Linked DNA regions of Kaistia algarum. The protein of the gene in region 1 binds, or shares a complex with, the protein of each later gene. Links are inferred from orthologs where the notes say so. Each region holds a gene or a part of one and is shown in the gene's direction. Other genes may lie near its edges.

Evidence for each region.
Region 2: the proteins of ccmB (region 1) and ccmE are in contact, whole or in part, in a solved structure (PDB 8CE8), measured with the Escherichia coli proteins. The link is inferred for Kaistia algarum from one-to-one orthologs.

What each region holds. Positions count from the first base shown.
Region 1 is NZ_JAPKNJ010000001.1:2,315,200-2,323,317, forward strand. Bases 2,966-5,826 are described here. They hold ccmB (heme exporter protein CcmB), read left to right. Parts: upstream 2,966-3,993; coding sequence 3,994-4,659; downstream 4,660-5,826. Other genes in these bases: acnA (aconitate hydratase AcnA), read right to left, coding at 2,966-3,110; ccmA (heme ABC exporter ATP-binding protein CcmA), read left to right, coding at 3,389-3,997; putA (trifunctional transcriptional regulator/proline dehydrogenase/L-glutamate gamma-semialdehyde dehydrogenase), read right to left, coding at 4,656-5,826. Also shown: OSH05_RS11150 (DUF1223 domain-containing protein), read right to left, coding at 1-264; more of acnA, read right to left, coding at 423-2,965; more of putA, read right to left, coding at 5,827-8,118. UniProt on the Escherichia coli protein: Required for the export of heme to the periplasm for the biogenesis of c-type cytochromes.
Region 2 is NZ_JAPKNJ010000001.1:231,327-236,777, reverse strand. What follows is about bases 2,629-5,451. They hold ccmE (cytochrome c maturation protein CcmE), read left to right. Parts: upstream 2,629-3,716; coding sequence 3,717-4,187; downstream 4,188-5,451. Other genes in these bases: OSH05_RS01110 (heme lyase CcmF/NrfE family subunit), read left to right, coding at 4,184-5,451; ccmI (c-type cytochrome biogenesis protein CcmI), read left to right, coding at 2,629-3,688. In the rest of the region: OSH05_RS01135 (response regulator transcription factor), read left to right, coding at 1-470; OSH05_RS01130 (ATP-binding protein), read left to right, coding at 467-1,831; OSH05_RS01125 (glycine zipper 2TM domain-containing protein), read left to right, coding at 1,937-2,395; more of ccmI, read left to right, coding at 2,537-2,628. UniProt on the Escherichia coli protein: Heme chaperone required for the biogenesis of c-type cytochromes. Transiently binds heme delivered by CcmC and transfers the heme to apo-cytochromes in a process facilitated by CcmF and CcmH.

The sequences.
Region 1 (8,118 bases):
TTTCTGGCGCGCCGTGAATTCGTGATCGGCGAGCGTGTCCTTCCAGCCCTGGTAGTCCCAATAATCGACGGAATAGGAGAGCGCGATGACGTCGGGGCGCTTCGAATATTCCTCGAGCAATTCGTCGGCCGGCGGGCAGGAGGAGCAGCCCTGGCTGGTGAAGAGCTCCACCACCGCGCGCACGCTGCGTTCTTCGGCCGAGACGCCCGATGCGAGACTCGAACAGACCAGAATAGCGACAAGAGCCGGCCGCTGGGCACGCATGGAGAGAGCCGATCTACGGTGACTGCCGAACTTTCCGGCAAACTGTTTGATGCAGCTTTGCTTTAGGTCCCCGGGCGATCGCAAACCAGTCAATTTCGGGTGACTGCCGCGTCATCGCCGAGACGGCGGCGCCAGCGGCGCCGCCGTGGTTCGTTGGATCAGGCGACGAGGTTTCGCAGCACGTATTGCAGGATGCCACCATTCTCGAAGTAGTCGAGCTCATCCAGCGTGTCGATGCGGCAGAGCAGGGGTACGATTTTCGTCGTGCCATCCGCGAAAAGGATCTCGGCGTCCAGCATCTGCCGCGGCTTGAGGTCTCCGGCGATGCCACGGATCGTCACGATCTCATCACCCTTCAGGCCGAGCGTCTGCCACGAGGTTCCCTCCTCGAAGACAAGCGGGACAATGCCCATGCCGACGAGGTTGGAGCGGTGGATGCGCTCGAAGGATTGGGCGATCACGGCGCGGATGCCCAGCAGCTTGGTGCCCTTGGCCGCCCAGTCGCGCGACGAGCCGGTGCCGTATTCCTTGCCGGCGAAGACGACGAGCGGCACGCCTTCCTGCTTGTAGAGCATGGCGGCGTCGTAGATCGGCATTTCGGTGCCGTCAGGCCAGTGCCTGGTGAAGCCGCCTTCCTTGCCGTCCAGCATCTGGTTCTTGATGCGGATGTTGGCGAAGGTGCCGCGCATCATCACCTGATGGTTGCCGCGCCGCGTGCCGTACTGGTTGAAATCGGCGGGCCGGACCTGATGGTCGCGCAGATAGGCGCCGGCAGGGCTGGCTTCCTTGATCGATCCGGCCGGCGAGATGTGGTCGGTCGTGATCGAATCGAGGAAGAGGCCCATGACGCGGGCGGTGATGATGTCGGTGACCGGCTCGGGATCGCGCGACATGCCCTCGAAATAGGGCGGGTTCTGCACATAGGTCGAGCGATCGTCCCAGGCATAGGTCTCGCCCTGCGGCACGGCGATCTTTTGCCAATTCTCGTCGCCCTTGAACACGTCCGCATATTTCGACTGGAACATCGCCTTGGTGACGTTCTTGCGGATGAAGGCGGCGATCTCCTGGTTGGAAGGCCAGATGTCCTTCAGATAGACGGGCTGGCCGTCCGATCCGGTGCCCAGCGGCTCGGTGATCAGGTCGATCTGCAGCGAACCGGCCAGCGCATAAGCGACGACCAGCGGCGGCGAGGCGAGGTAGTTCGCCTTCACATCCGGATTGACGCGGCCCTCGAAGTTGCGGTTGCCCGAAAGCACGGCCGCCGCGACGAGGTCGCCCTTGTTGATCGCCTCGGAGATCGGCTCCGGCAGCGGGCCGGAATTGCCGATGCAGGTCGTGCAGCCAAAGCCGACGAGATTGAAGCCGAGCGCGTCGAGATCCTTCTGCAGGTTCGCCGCGTTCAGATACTCCTCGACCACCTGCGATCCGGGTGCCAGCGAGGTCTTCACCCAGGGCTTGCTCCTGAGGCCCTTGGCGACCGCGTTGCGAGCGAGCAGGCCCGCGGCGATCAGCACGCTCGGGTTCGATGTATTGGTGCAGGACGTGATGGCCGCGATCGTGACGTCGCCATGGCCGACCGTGTAGTCGGTGCCTTCCACCGCGACGCGCTTGTCGGCCTCGCCCGGCTTCTTGAACTCGCCTTCCAGAGCGGCGAGGAAGCCGGTCTTGGCGTCGGAGAGCAGCACGCGGTCTTGAGGGCGCTTGGGTCCGGCAAGCGAGGGCAGCACGGAGCCGATATCAAGCTCCAGTATGTCGGTGAACACCGGATCGGCCACGCCGGCATGGCGCCACATGCCCTGCGCCTTGGCATAGGCCTCGACGAGCGCGACGCGGTCGCCTGTGCGGCCGGTCTCGTCGAGATAGGCGATGGTCTCGCCGTCGATGGGGAAGAAGCCGCAGGTCGCGCCATATTCCGGCGCCATATTGCCGATCGTAGCGCGGTCGGCGAGCGAAAGATGGTCAAGGCCCGTGCCGAAGAATTCGACGAACTTGCCGACCACGCCCTTCTTGCGCAGCATCTGCGTGACGGTGAGCACGAGATCGGTCGCGGTGATGCCTTCGCGCAGCTGGCCGGTGAGCTTGAAGCCGACCACTTCAGGGATCAGCATGGAGACCGGCTGGCCGAGCATGGCCGCCTCCGCCTCGATGCCGCCGACGCCCCAGCCGAGCACGCCGAGGCCGTTCACCATCGTGGTGTGGCTGTCCGTGCCGACGCAGGTGTCAGGATAGGCGACGGTCTCGCCGTTCTCGGTCCTGGTCCAGACAGTCTGGGCCAGATATTCGAGGTTCACCTGATGGCAGATGCCGGTTCCCGGCGGCACGACGCGGAAATTGTTGAAGGCCGACTGGCCCCATTTCAGGAAGCGGTAGCGCTCCTGGTTCTGCTTGTATTCTTCCTCGACATTCTTGCCGAAGGCGGCGTTGTTGCCGAAGAAGTTGACGATGACCGAGTGGTCGATGACGAGGTCGACAGGCACGAGCGGGTTGATGCGCTTCGGGTCGCCGCCAAGATTGACCATGGCGTCGCGCATCGCGGCGAGGTCGACCACGGCCGGAACGCCGGTAAAGTCCTGCATGAGCACGCGCGCCGGTCGATAGGCGATCTCACGGTCGCTCTTCCGTGTCACCAGCCATTCGGCGATGGCGCGGATGTCGTCAGCGCTGACCGTGCGTCCGTCCTCGTTGCGCAGCAGGTTCTCGAGCAGCACCTTCAGCGAGAACGGCAAATTGCCGATGCCTGGCAAGCCGTTCCTTTCGGCATCCGGCAGGCTGAAATAGACATAGCTCTCCGCGCCGACCTCTAGGGTCTTGCGGGATTTGAAGCTATCGGGATGCTCGTTGCTCACGATGGACTGGTCCTCGGTTCGGTCGCAGGAACGCCTAGCCGAAGTCGATGCACGAAGCGTGCCCGACCCGGTCAGGCCACTGCGGGACGGCGGCGGAACAAGGCTTCCGCATGGCTTCCGTCGCCTCAGTGTTGACTCAGGTCTTCGCCGCGGCGCACCGGGCGCCGGGTTGCAGGCCTTATAGTGAATTTCGTAAGGAGAAGCCAGAACAAGGAAACTCGCTGCCGTTGGAACCTTTCGAACCTGCGTCGAGGGGCCGCGCTGGCGTCGGAGGCTCGGTGAACCGTCTTGAAGTCCTTGAGCTTTCGGTCGATCGCGGCGGCAGGCGCATTCTGTCCGGCCTGTCGTTCGCCCTCGCCGCGGGCGACCTCATCGTCCTGTCCGGGCCGAACGGGGCCGGAAAGTCGACCTTGCTGCGGGCCGTGGCAGGCCTGCTGCCACTTGCCGACGGCGCGGTCCGCTGGTTGCCGCAGGACCAGCCATTGGCCGAATCCTGTCACTATTTCGGGCATCTCGATGGGCTGAAGCCGGCCCTCACCGTCGCGGAGAATCTGGCCCTGTGGTCGAAGGTCGCAGGCGCGCGGGGTCTGAGCGTCGGCGAGGCGCTGGAACGGATCGGGCTCGACGCGCTGGAGGACCTGCCGGCGGCCTATCTCTCCTCCGGGCAGAAGCGGCGGGTCGGTTTTGCGCGATTGCTTCTGACGCTCCGTCCTCTCTGGCTGCTCGATGAGCCGACCTCTGCGCTCGACATCGCGGCGGAGGCGGCATTCGGCTCGATTCTCGCCGAGCATCTGGCGGGTGGCGGCGCGGCGATCGTCGCGACGCATCGGCGTCTGCCGGTCGCGGCGACGGCCGAACTGGCGCTTCGTCCGGAGACCGGCGAATGAGCCTCTTCCTCGCGCTCATCGGACGAACCGCCCGCCTGTCGCTGCGCGCCGGGGGCGGGGCCTATACGGGACTGGTCTTCTTCCTCTCGGTCGTCGCCGTGGTGCCGTTCGGCGTCGGCCCGGACATGCCGCTGCTGGCGCGGATCGGACCGGCGATGCTGTGGATCGCGGCGCTTCTCGCCACGCTGCTCGGCCTGGATCGGCTTTTCCAGGACGACCGCGACGATGGAACGCTCGATCATCTGATGCTGTCGGGTCTGCCGCTCGAACTGGTCGTTCTGGCCAAGGCCATCGGACACTGGCTGGCGACCGGGCTGCCGCTGATCGTCGGCACGCCGGTCTTCGGGCTGATCCTCGGCCTCGACGCGCCGACGATCACGCTGGTCGCGGCGACGCTCCTGCTTGGAACCCCGGCACTGACCCTGATTGGCGCCATTGGGGCGGCGCTGATCACCGCGATGCGTCGTGGCGGTCTCGTGGTCGCGGTGCTGGTGCTGCCCTTCACCATCCCAGTGCTGATCTTCGGCGTCAGCGCGATCTCGGGTGTGGGCGGCAATGGGCCGTCGACCGCGCCCTTTCTGTTTCTCGCTGCCTTCTCGCTGGCCTCGGCCGTTCTGGCGCCGATCGCGGCGGCCGCGGCGCTCCGTGCAGCCCTGGATTAGCCGATCGTCATCAGGCTGGCATTGCCGCCCGCTGCTGCCGTGTTGGTGCTGATCGACATTTCCTCGACCAGCATGGCGAGCGGGAAATCCTCACGGCCGGCGGCAAGGCCCTCGGGCGATACCGCATGGACGGGGATGATGGGTCCATCCAGCGCCGCGAGTTCGATCTGCAGGCGGATCAACGCGTCGCCGCCGCCTTCGAACAGCACGGCCGCCACGGGGCTGTCGCGCTCGCTTTCCCCGAATACACGTTCCTGCAGGGATGTCGGCAACGCATTTCGGCCGAAGGGAGCATCGGCCGGAAGTACAGGGCGGTTTCCGGTGGCCAGGGCGGCGGCGACCGCGGCGTGGAACCCGGTCTCGGTCTCGGCCTGGACGAGGAGGCGACCGCGCGGGCGCAAGCGGTATTCGTTACGCTCGCCGACCGGGCCGGGCAGTTCGAGAGGCCGTGTCGATGGCGCCAGGGTGCGGTAGCGGTCAAATGATGTGGCTGCCGCAGACAGTCCACTTTCCTTCAGCCAGTCGAGATAGGCGACGAGGGTATTCGTTGCTGTGCCGACCTGCCAGCTGGATGCGGCCGGATTCCCATGGCCAAGTCGCTGGAGATAGAGTGGGCCGCCGGCCTTCGGGCCTGTGCCCGAGAGGCCATTCCCGCCGAAGGGCTGAACACCGACGACCGCGCCGACTATGTTGCGGTTCACATAGATATTGCCGGCGCGAATGCTGCCAGTCACCGCCGCAATCGTCTCGTCGATGCGAGTGTGCAGGCCGAAGGTGAGGCCATAGCCGGTGGCATTCACCGCCTCGATCAGGGCCGGCAGTTCGTTGCGACGATAGCGCAGGACATGCAGCACCGGACCGAAGACCTCGCGCTCGACATCGCCCAGCTCGCCGATCTCAATGAGGGCCGGGGGCACAAAGCTGCCGGTGGCCGTTTCTGGCGGAAGGGGCAGCGAGTGTACCCTGAAGCCTCGTTCGGCCATGGCGGCGATATGCGCCGAGAGCAGTGCCGCCGCCTCGGCGCGGATCACAGGGCCGATATCCGTGGAGAGGCGATCCGGCTTGCCGATCGTCAGTTCGGCCATGGCGCCCAGGATCATCTCGATCGTGCGGTCGGCAATGTCCTCCTGCAGACACAGGATGCGCAGCGCCGAACAACGCTGGCCCGCGCTGTCGAAGGCGGATTGCAGCACATCGGCTGTCACCTGCTCGGCGAGAGCCGAGGAATCGACGATCATGACGTTGAGCCCGCCGGTCTCCGCCACGAGCGGCACGTTGCGACCCTCCGGCGTCAGGCGCTCTGCGAGGCTCGCCTGGATCCGGCGGGCGACTTCGGTCGAGCCCGTGAACAGGACCGCGCGGGTTCGCGGATCGGCGACGAGCGCCGCACCGACGTCGCCTTCTCCCGGAAGGAGTTGCAGGGCCGCCGGCGGGATGCCGGCGCTGCGCAAGATGCGGATAGCTTCCGCCGCGACGAGGGGTGTCTCCTCCGCCGGCTTGGCCAGCACCGGATTGCCGGCCGCGAGCGCTGCCGCGATCTGGCCAGTGAAGATGGCGAGCGGAAAGTTCCACGGGCTGATGCAGACGGTCGGCCCCAGCGGGCGGCTGCCGTCGTCCGCCCGTTCCGCCTCGTCTGCGTAGAAGCGCAGGAAGTCCACGGCCTCGCGCACTTCCGAAACAGCGTTCGGGATCGTCTTGCCGGCCTCGCGCACCAGCAGGCCGATCAGCGAGATCATTGCGGCCTCGAACCGGTCCGCTGCCCGACGCAGGATCGCGGCGCGTTCGGCGGCGGGTGTCGCCGACCAGATCGGTGCCACCGCGTCGGCATGGTCGAAGGCGCTGGCGATATCGGCCGTGGCGGCGGTCACGGCGGAGCCCACGACGTCGCGGCGGTCGGCGGGGTTGCGGATCGTCTCGGCCTTGCCTTCGTGAATTTCGCCGCCGACCATCGGCCGCGCCTGCCATTTCCGGCTGCCTTCGCCGACAAGATGGGCCGCGAGCGTGGCAATCTGCGGCTCGCTGGCGAGGTCGAGGCCCAGCGAGTTGATCCGCGCGCCATGGATATGGCGCGGCGGCCGGATGGAGGGATGCGGGCTCCCCATGGGCACCAGCGCGGCGGCCTCGGCGACGGGATCGGCGACGAGGTCCTCGATCGGTACCGCCGGATCGGAAACGCGGTTCACGAACGACGTATTGGCGCCGTTCTCCAGCAGGCGGCGAACAAGATAGGCGAGCAGCGTCTCATGTGTTCCGACCGGCGCATAGATGCGACAGGGGCGGCCGAGGCGATCGGCACCGACGACCTCCTCATAAAGCGGCTCGCCCATGCCATGGAGACATTGAAACTCATATTGGCCGGCATAGAAGTTCGCGCCGGCCATCTTCATGATCGTCGCCAGGGTCTGCGCGTTGTGGGTGGCGAATTGCGGGAAGATCGCGTCCGGCGCGGCGAGCAGACGCCTGGCGCAGGCAAGATAGGAAACGTCGGTGTGGAGCTTGCGCGTAAAGACCGGGAAATCCTCCAGTCCTGCCTCCTGCGCACGCTTGATCTCGCTGTCCCAGTAAGCGCCCTTCACGAGGCGCACCATCAGCCGCCTCCGGCTGCGTCGGCCAAGATCGATAAGGTAGTCGATGACGAAGGGGCAGCGCTTGCCATAGGCCTGAATGACGAAGCCGATGCCGTTCCAGCCTTCCAGTTCGGCATCGAAGCAAAGCGCTTCCAGGAGGTCGAGCGAGAGTTCGAGTCGATCGGCCTCCTCCGCATCGATGTTGAGGCCGATATCGTAGCGCCGCGCGAGGCGGGCGAGGCTCGTAAGGCGCGGCAAGAGTTCGACCATGACGCGTTCGGCCTGGGCGCGCGAATAGCGTGGATGCAGCGCCGATAGCTTGATCGAGATGCCGGGGCCTTCATAGATGCCGCGTCGGCCGGCTGCCTTGCCGATCGCGTGGATCGCCTGCTCATAGGCCGCGAAATAATGATCGGCATCCGCTGCCGTCATCGCGGCCTCGCCGAGCATGTCGTAGGAATAGCGGAAGCCTTTCGCCTCCATGCGCCGGCTGTTGGCGAGGGCCTCGCCGATTGTCTGTCCGGTGACGAACTGCTCACCCATCAGCCGCATGGCGATCTCGACGCCCTTGCGGATCACGCCTTCTCCGCCGCGCCCGATGAGGCGTGACAACGCCGACGAGAGTCCTTCCTCGCTGGATGTGCCCGTCAGCCTCCCCGTTACGACCAGACCCCAGGTGGCGGCGTTGACGAAAAGCGACGGGCTCTGACCGACATGGGCGCTCCAGTCGCCGGCGGCAATCTTGTCGCGGATCAGCGCGTCGCGGGTCGCGCGATCGGGAATCCGCAGCAGCGCTTCGGCAAGGCACATCAGCGCCACGCCTTCCTGAGTGGACAGCGCATATTCGCGGATGAGGCCCTCGACGCGGCCGGATCCGGGCTTGGCGCGCAGT
Region 2 (5,451 bases), 2.1 Mb from region 1 along the record:
GGCGCGATGGCCGCAAGATGCCGGTCCTGATCCTCACCGCGCGCGACCGCTGGAGCGACAAGGTCCAGGGCATCGATGCCGGCGCGGATGACTACGTCGCCAAGCCCTTCCATATCGAGGAAGTGCTGGCCCGCATCCGTGCGCTGGTCCGCCGCGCCGCCGGCCACGCCACCAACGATATCGAGATCGGCCCGGTCCGGATCGACACCAAGTCCGGCCGCGTCACCGTCGACGGCAATCCCGTCAAGCTCACGGCGCATGAGTACAAGGTTCTGGAATATCTGATGCACCATCGTGATCGCGTGGTGTCTCGGACGGAGCTCACCGAGCATCTCTACGATCAGGATTTCGACCGTGATTCCAACACGATCGAGGTCTTCGTCGGGAGATTGCGCAAGAAGGTGTCGCCGGATCTGATCGACACGGTTCGCGGCCTCGGCTACCGGATCATCACGCCGGGCGGCTCATGAGGGTTCGTGTCGACTCGCTCGCCTTTCGCCTGATCGCCGGTGCGACGGTCTGGGCGGCGATCGCGCTCGTCGCGGCCGGGTTCATCCTCTCCTCGCTCTATCGCGATACTGCGGAGCGCGCCTTCGACGCGCGCCTCAGCGTCTATCTGAAGACGCTGGTCGGCAATCTCGCCTCCCAGTCGCCGGGCGAGCTTCACGATCCCGGCAATCTCGGCGAACAGCGCTTCGAGCTTATCTATTCCGGCTGGTACTGGCAGGTTGGCCGCGCCAGCGGCCCCGTGCTCATGGCATCGCGTTCGCTCGCCACCGACACGCTGGACATGGCCCGGGCCGAGGTGCTCGGCACCGTCGACGGGATCGAATCGGCGACGTTGACCGGCCCCGATGGCCAGGAGCTGCGGCTGTTGCGCCGCACCTTCACCTTCGACGCCGATCATCGCTACGACGTCGTCGTCGCCGGCAATGTCAGCGATCTGAAGACGGAAATCCGCCGTTTCCAGACCAGCGTCGCATTGACTTTGTCGGTATTCGGCGTGGGGCTGATCGCGGCGATCTGGGTGCTGATGCGCTGGGCGCTGCAGCCGCTGGACCGGGTGCGCCACGGACTCGCCGAACTCCGGTCGGGCCGCGAGCAGCGCTTCGAAGGTCCGTTCCCCGCCGAACTGGAGCCGCTGGCCCGCGAACTCAATGCCCTCATCAACTCCAACCAGGCGATCATCGAACGGGCCCGCACCCATGTCGGCAATCTGGCGCATGCGCTGAAGACGCCGCTCAGCGTCATCACCAACGAGGCGCGCGCTTCGCAAGGTCCGCTGGCCGACAAGGTCGCCGAACAGGCGGAACTGATGCGTGTCCAGATCCACCACCATCTGGAGCGGGCGCGGATCGCGGCGCGCTCCAAGGTGATCGGCGTGGTGACGGATGTCGAGCCGATCGTTGCGCGCCTGCTGCGCGCCATGCGGCGCATCCATGGCGACCGCGACCTCTCCATCGAGGCCGAGGTTCCGGACGGCGTAAAGTTCCGGGGCGAGCAGCAGGATTTCGAGGAGATGATCGGCAATCTCGTCGACAATGCCTGCAAATGGTCGAAGAGTAAGGTTCGCGTGACCGTCGCGCTCGGCGCCGTCGTCGATGAGGAGCGCTGGCTGACGATCGCGATCGACGACGACGGCCCAGGCCTTTCTGACGCGGACATCGTCGAGGCGACGCGTCGCGGTCGCCGGCTTGACGAGACCAAGCCGGGCTCAGGGCTCGGGCTTTCGATCGTTACCGATCTTGCCGAGATCTATGGCGGCACCTTCGTCTTGCGAGCCTCGCCCCTTGGCGGATTGCGGGCCGAACTGAGCCTGCCAGCTGCTTGAAGCCCATGCCGGCTGTCGCTAAACCCCATTTCCGCCATGGTGCTGCTGCATGGGACCCGCGATCGGACGTGTCGGTCCGGGCCGGCGAAAGGCTCGAGAGGAACAATGAGGCTCATTTCCCTGATCGTCGTCGGCACGACCGGACTGATGCTGTCTGCCTGCCAGTCTCCGACCAACCAGCAGGTGGGCATCGTCGGCGGCTCGGCGGCCGGCGCGCTCATCGGCAACCAGTTCGGCTCGGGGTCCGGCAAAGTCGCGGCGACGGTGGCTGGCGGTCTCATCGGGGCCTTTGTCGGCAATGCCATTGGTGTCAGCCTGGACGCGCAGGCCGAGCAGCAGGCCGCTCAGGCGCAGATGCAGGCGCTTGAGAATGGCCGTCCCGGCACACCTGTCGCGTGGAATTCCGGCAGCACGCGCGGCGAGGTGATTCCGGGCCCGCGCTACAACGTCAATGCCTATGAGTGCCGCGACTATACGCATGAAATCTGGATCGACGGCCAGCCGCAGACGGCGCGCGGCACGGCTTGCCGCCAGCCCGACGGAACGTGGCGGGCGGTCGACTGACGGTAATTTGAGCGGGCGCAAACGCGCCTGTGACAGATTGCGCTATGCGGACGGTCGCCCGAATGGCTAGAGGCTATTCGGGGCCCTGAATGCGCGAGGCGCCGCTTGGGGCGCCGCCAGCCTGCAGGGCATTGGAGACCGATGCTGCTTTGGATCGCCATGGCCGTTCTGACGGCCGCCGCTTCGCTCGCGATACTCGTTCCTCTGGGACGTTCGCGGGCAGGGGCCGTTTCCGCCGACCCATCGGCGCGCGCGATCTATCGCGACCAGCTCACGGAGCTGGATCGCGACCGCGAGCGCGGCCTCATCGGCGAGGCGGAAACCGACGCCGCCCGCCTCGAAATCTCCCGCCGCCTGCTGAAGACCGATGAGGCGAGCGCGGCAGATCCAGCGGGATCGTCCCCTGTCCGGGCTCTTGCGACCTTCGCGGCCGTCATCGCCATTCCGCTCATTGCGGTTGGCACCTATCTGGCGCTGGGCTCCCCCAATCTGATCGACCAGCCGATCGCCGAACGGCGCGCGGCTGCGGCTGACCCCGAGCTGGAAAGCCTGGTGCTCAAGGTCGAGACGCATCTCGCCCAGGATCCGGAAGACGGCAAGGGCTGGGAGGTTCTGGGACCGGTCTATATGCGCGTCGGCCGCTTCGACGACGCCGCCCGCGCCTTCGACAATTCGCGCCGCATACTTGGCGCGACGCCGGAGCGCGACGCCTTCTTCGGCGAGGCGGTGACGCGCGCCCATGGCGGCCTGGTCACGGAAGAGGCGAGGACCGCCTTCGAGCGGGCGCTTCAGGGCGATCCCGGCAATGCCCGCGCGCGCTTCTATCTCGCCGTCGCGCTCAGCCAGTCGGGCCGCAAGGACGAGGCGATCGCGGCGTGGAACGGGCTGATCGCCGATTCGCCCGCCGATGCGCCATGGCTGCCGGTCGCGAAGGCCGAGCTGGAAAAGGTGCAGGGCGGCTCGGCTGGACCGGTTGCGACGGGACCGATGGCTTCCAGTCAGGCCGCACCCGGGCCGACCGCCGCCGATGTCGCCGCGGCGTCCCAGCAGACGCCGGCCGCGCGCCAGCAGATGATCGAGGGAATGGTCGCGGGCCTCGCCGCGCGTCTCGATGCCTCGCCGGACGACGCCGAGGGGTGGGCGCGGCTGTTTCGTGCCTATATCGTGCTGGGGCGTCCGGCCGATGCGCAAGCCGCCCTCGACAAGGCGCGCAAGGCGCTGGCCGGCAACAGCACGGTCCTGGCTGCCGTCGAGAAGGCGGCCGCGGACAACGGCGTCGGCACGGCGCCATGAGAACGAAGAACGGGACGGCATCGCGATCATGACGAGGAAGCAACGGCGTCTCAGCCTCATCGGCGTAGCGGGAGCGGTTCTCGTCTTCGCCGTCGGGCTCGTGCTCTACGCGATGTCGGATGGCATCGCCTTCTTCGCGACACCGTCCGAGATCGCCACCAGCCCGCCGGGACCCGAGCGGCGCCTGCGCCTCGGCGGCCTTGTCGAGACCGGCAGCCTCGTCAAGGAGGATGGCGGCGCCGTGCGCTTCGCCGTGACTGATGGCAAGGCGGCGGTTACGATCCACTATGTCGGCATCCTGCCCGATCTCTTCCGCGAGGGGCAGGGCGTCGTGGCGGAGGGCCGGGTCGATCCGGCCGGCTTCTTCGCCGCCGATACGATCCTCGCCAAGCATGACGAGACCTACATGCCCAAGGAAGTGGTCGAGGCGCTGAAGAAGAGCGGCGAGTGGCGGCCCGAGACCGCCGCCGAAGGCCCGGCGCCGAGGGCGATCCAATGATTGTCGAACTCGGCCATTACGCGCTGGTGCTGGCCCTGGCGCTCGCGATCGTCGGCTCCGTCCTGCCGCTGGTCGGCGCGCTGCGCCATGACGGCCCGCTGATGGCGGTGGCGCCGGCCGCCGCGATCGCGCAATTCGTCTTCGTCGCAGCGAGCTTCGCGGCGTTGACCCACGCCTATCTCGTCTCGGATTTCTCGGTCGTCAACGTCGTCGAGAATTCGCATTCGATGAAGCCGCTCATCTTCAAGATCAGCGGCGTCTGGGGAAACCACGAAGGCTCCATGCTGCTCTGGGTCTTGATCCTGGCGCTGTTCGGCGCGCTGGTCGCCCTCTTCGGCAACAACCTTCCCATGCGGCTGAAGGCGCTGGTTCTCGCCATTCAGTCCCTGATCGGCACCGCCTTTCTCCTGTTCATCCTGGCGACCTCCAACCCGTTCCTGCGGCTCAATCCGGCCCCGGCCGAGGGCCATGATCTCAATCCGGTGCTGCAGGATATCGGCCTCGCCATCCATCCGCCGCTGCTCTATCTCGGTTATGTCGGCTGCTCGATCTCGTTCTCCTTTGCTATCGCCGCGCTGATCGACGGCCGGATCGATGCGGCATGGGCGCGCTGGGTTCGGCCCTGGACGCTGGCTGCCTGGCTGTTCCTGACGCTCGGCATCGCGATGGGATCCTACTGGGCCTATTACGAGCTCGGCTGGGGCGGGTGGTGGTTCTGGGATCCGGTCGAGAACGCCAGCTTCATGCCGTGGCTGTCGGCGACGGCCTTGCTGCACTCCGCTGTCGTCATGGAAAAGCGCGACGCGCTGAAGATCTGGACGATCCTGCTCGCCGTGCTGACCTTCTCGCTGTCCCTGCTCGGCACCTTCCTCGTCCGCTCCGGCGTCCTGACTTCGGTCCACGCCTTTGCGAGCGACCCGACGCGCGGCGTTTTCATCCTCTGCATCCTCTGCCTTTTCATCGGCGGGGGACTGACCCTGTTCGCGGCGCGAGCCGGCTCGCTCACGCCCGGCGGTGTCTTCTCGCCCATCAGCCGCGAGGGCGCGCTCGTCTTCAACAATCTGATCCTGACGGCGGCCTGCGCCACGGTCCTGACCGGCACGCTCTATCCGCTGGTTCTCGAAGCCCTGACCGGCGGGAAGATCTCGGTCGGCGCGCCGTTCTTCAACATGACGTTCGGGCCCTTGATGGTGCCGCTGCTGATTGCCGTCCCGTTCGGGCCGTTTCTGGCCTGGAAGCGCGGCGATATCCTCGCTGCCAGCCA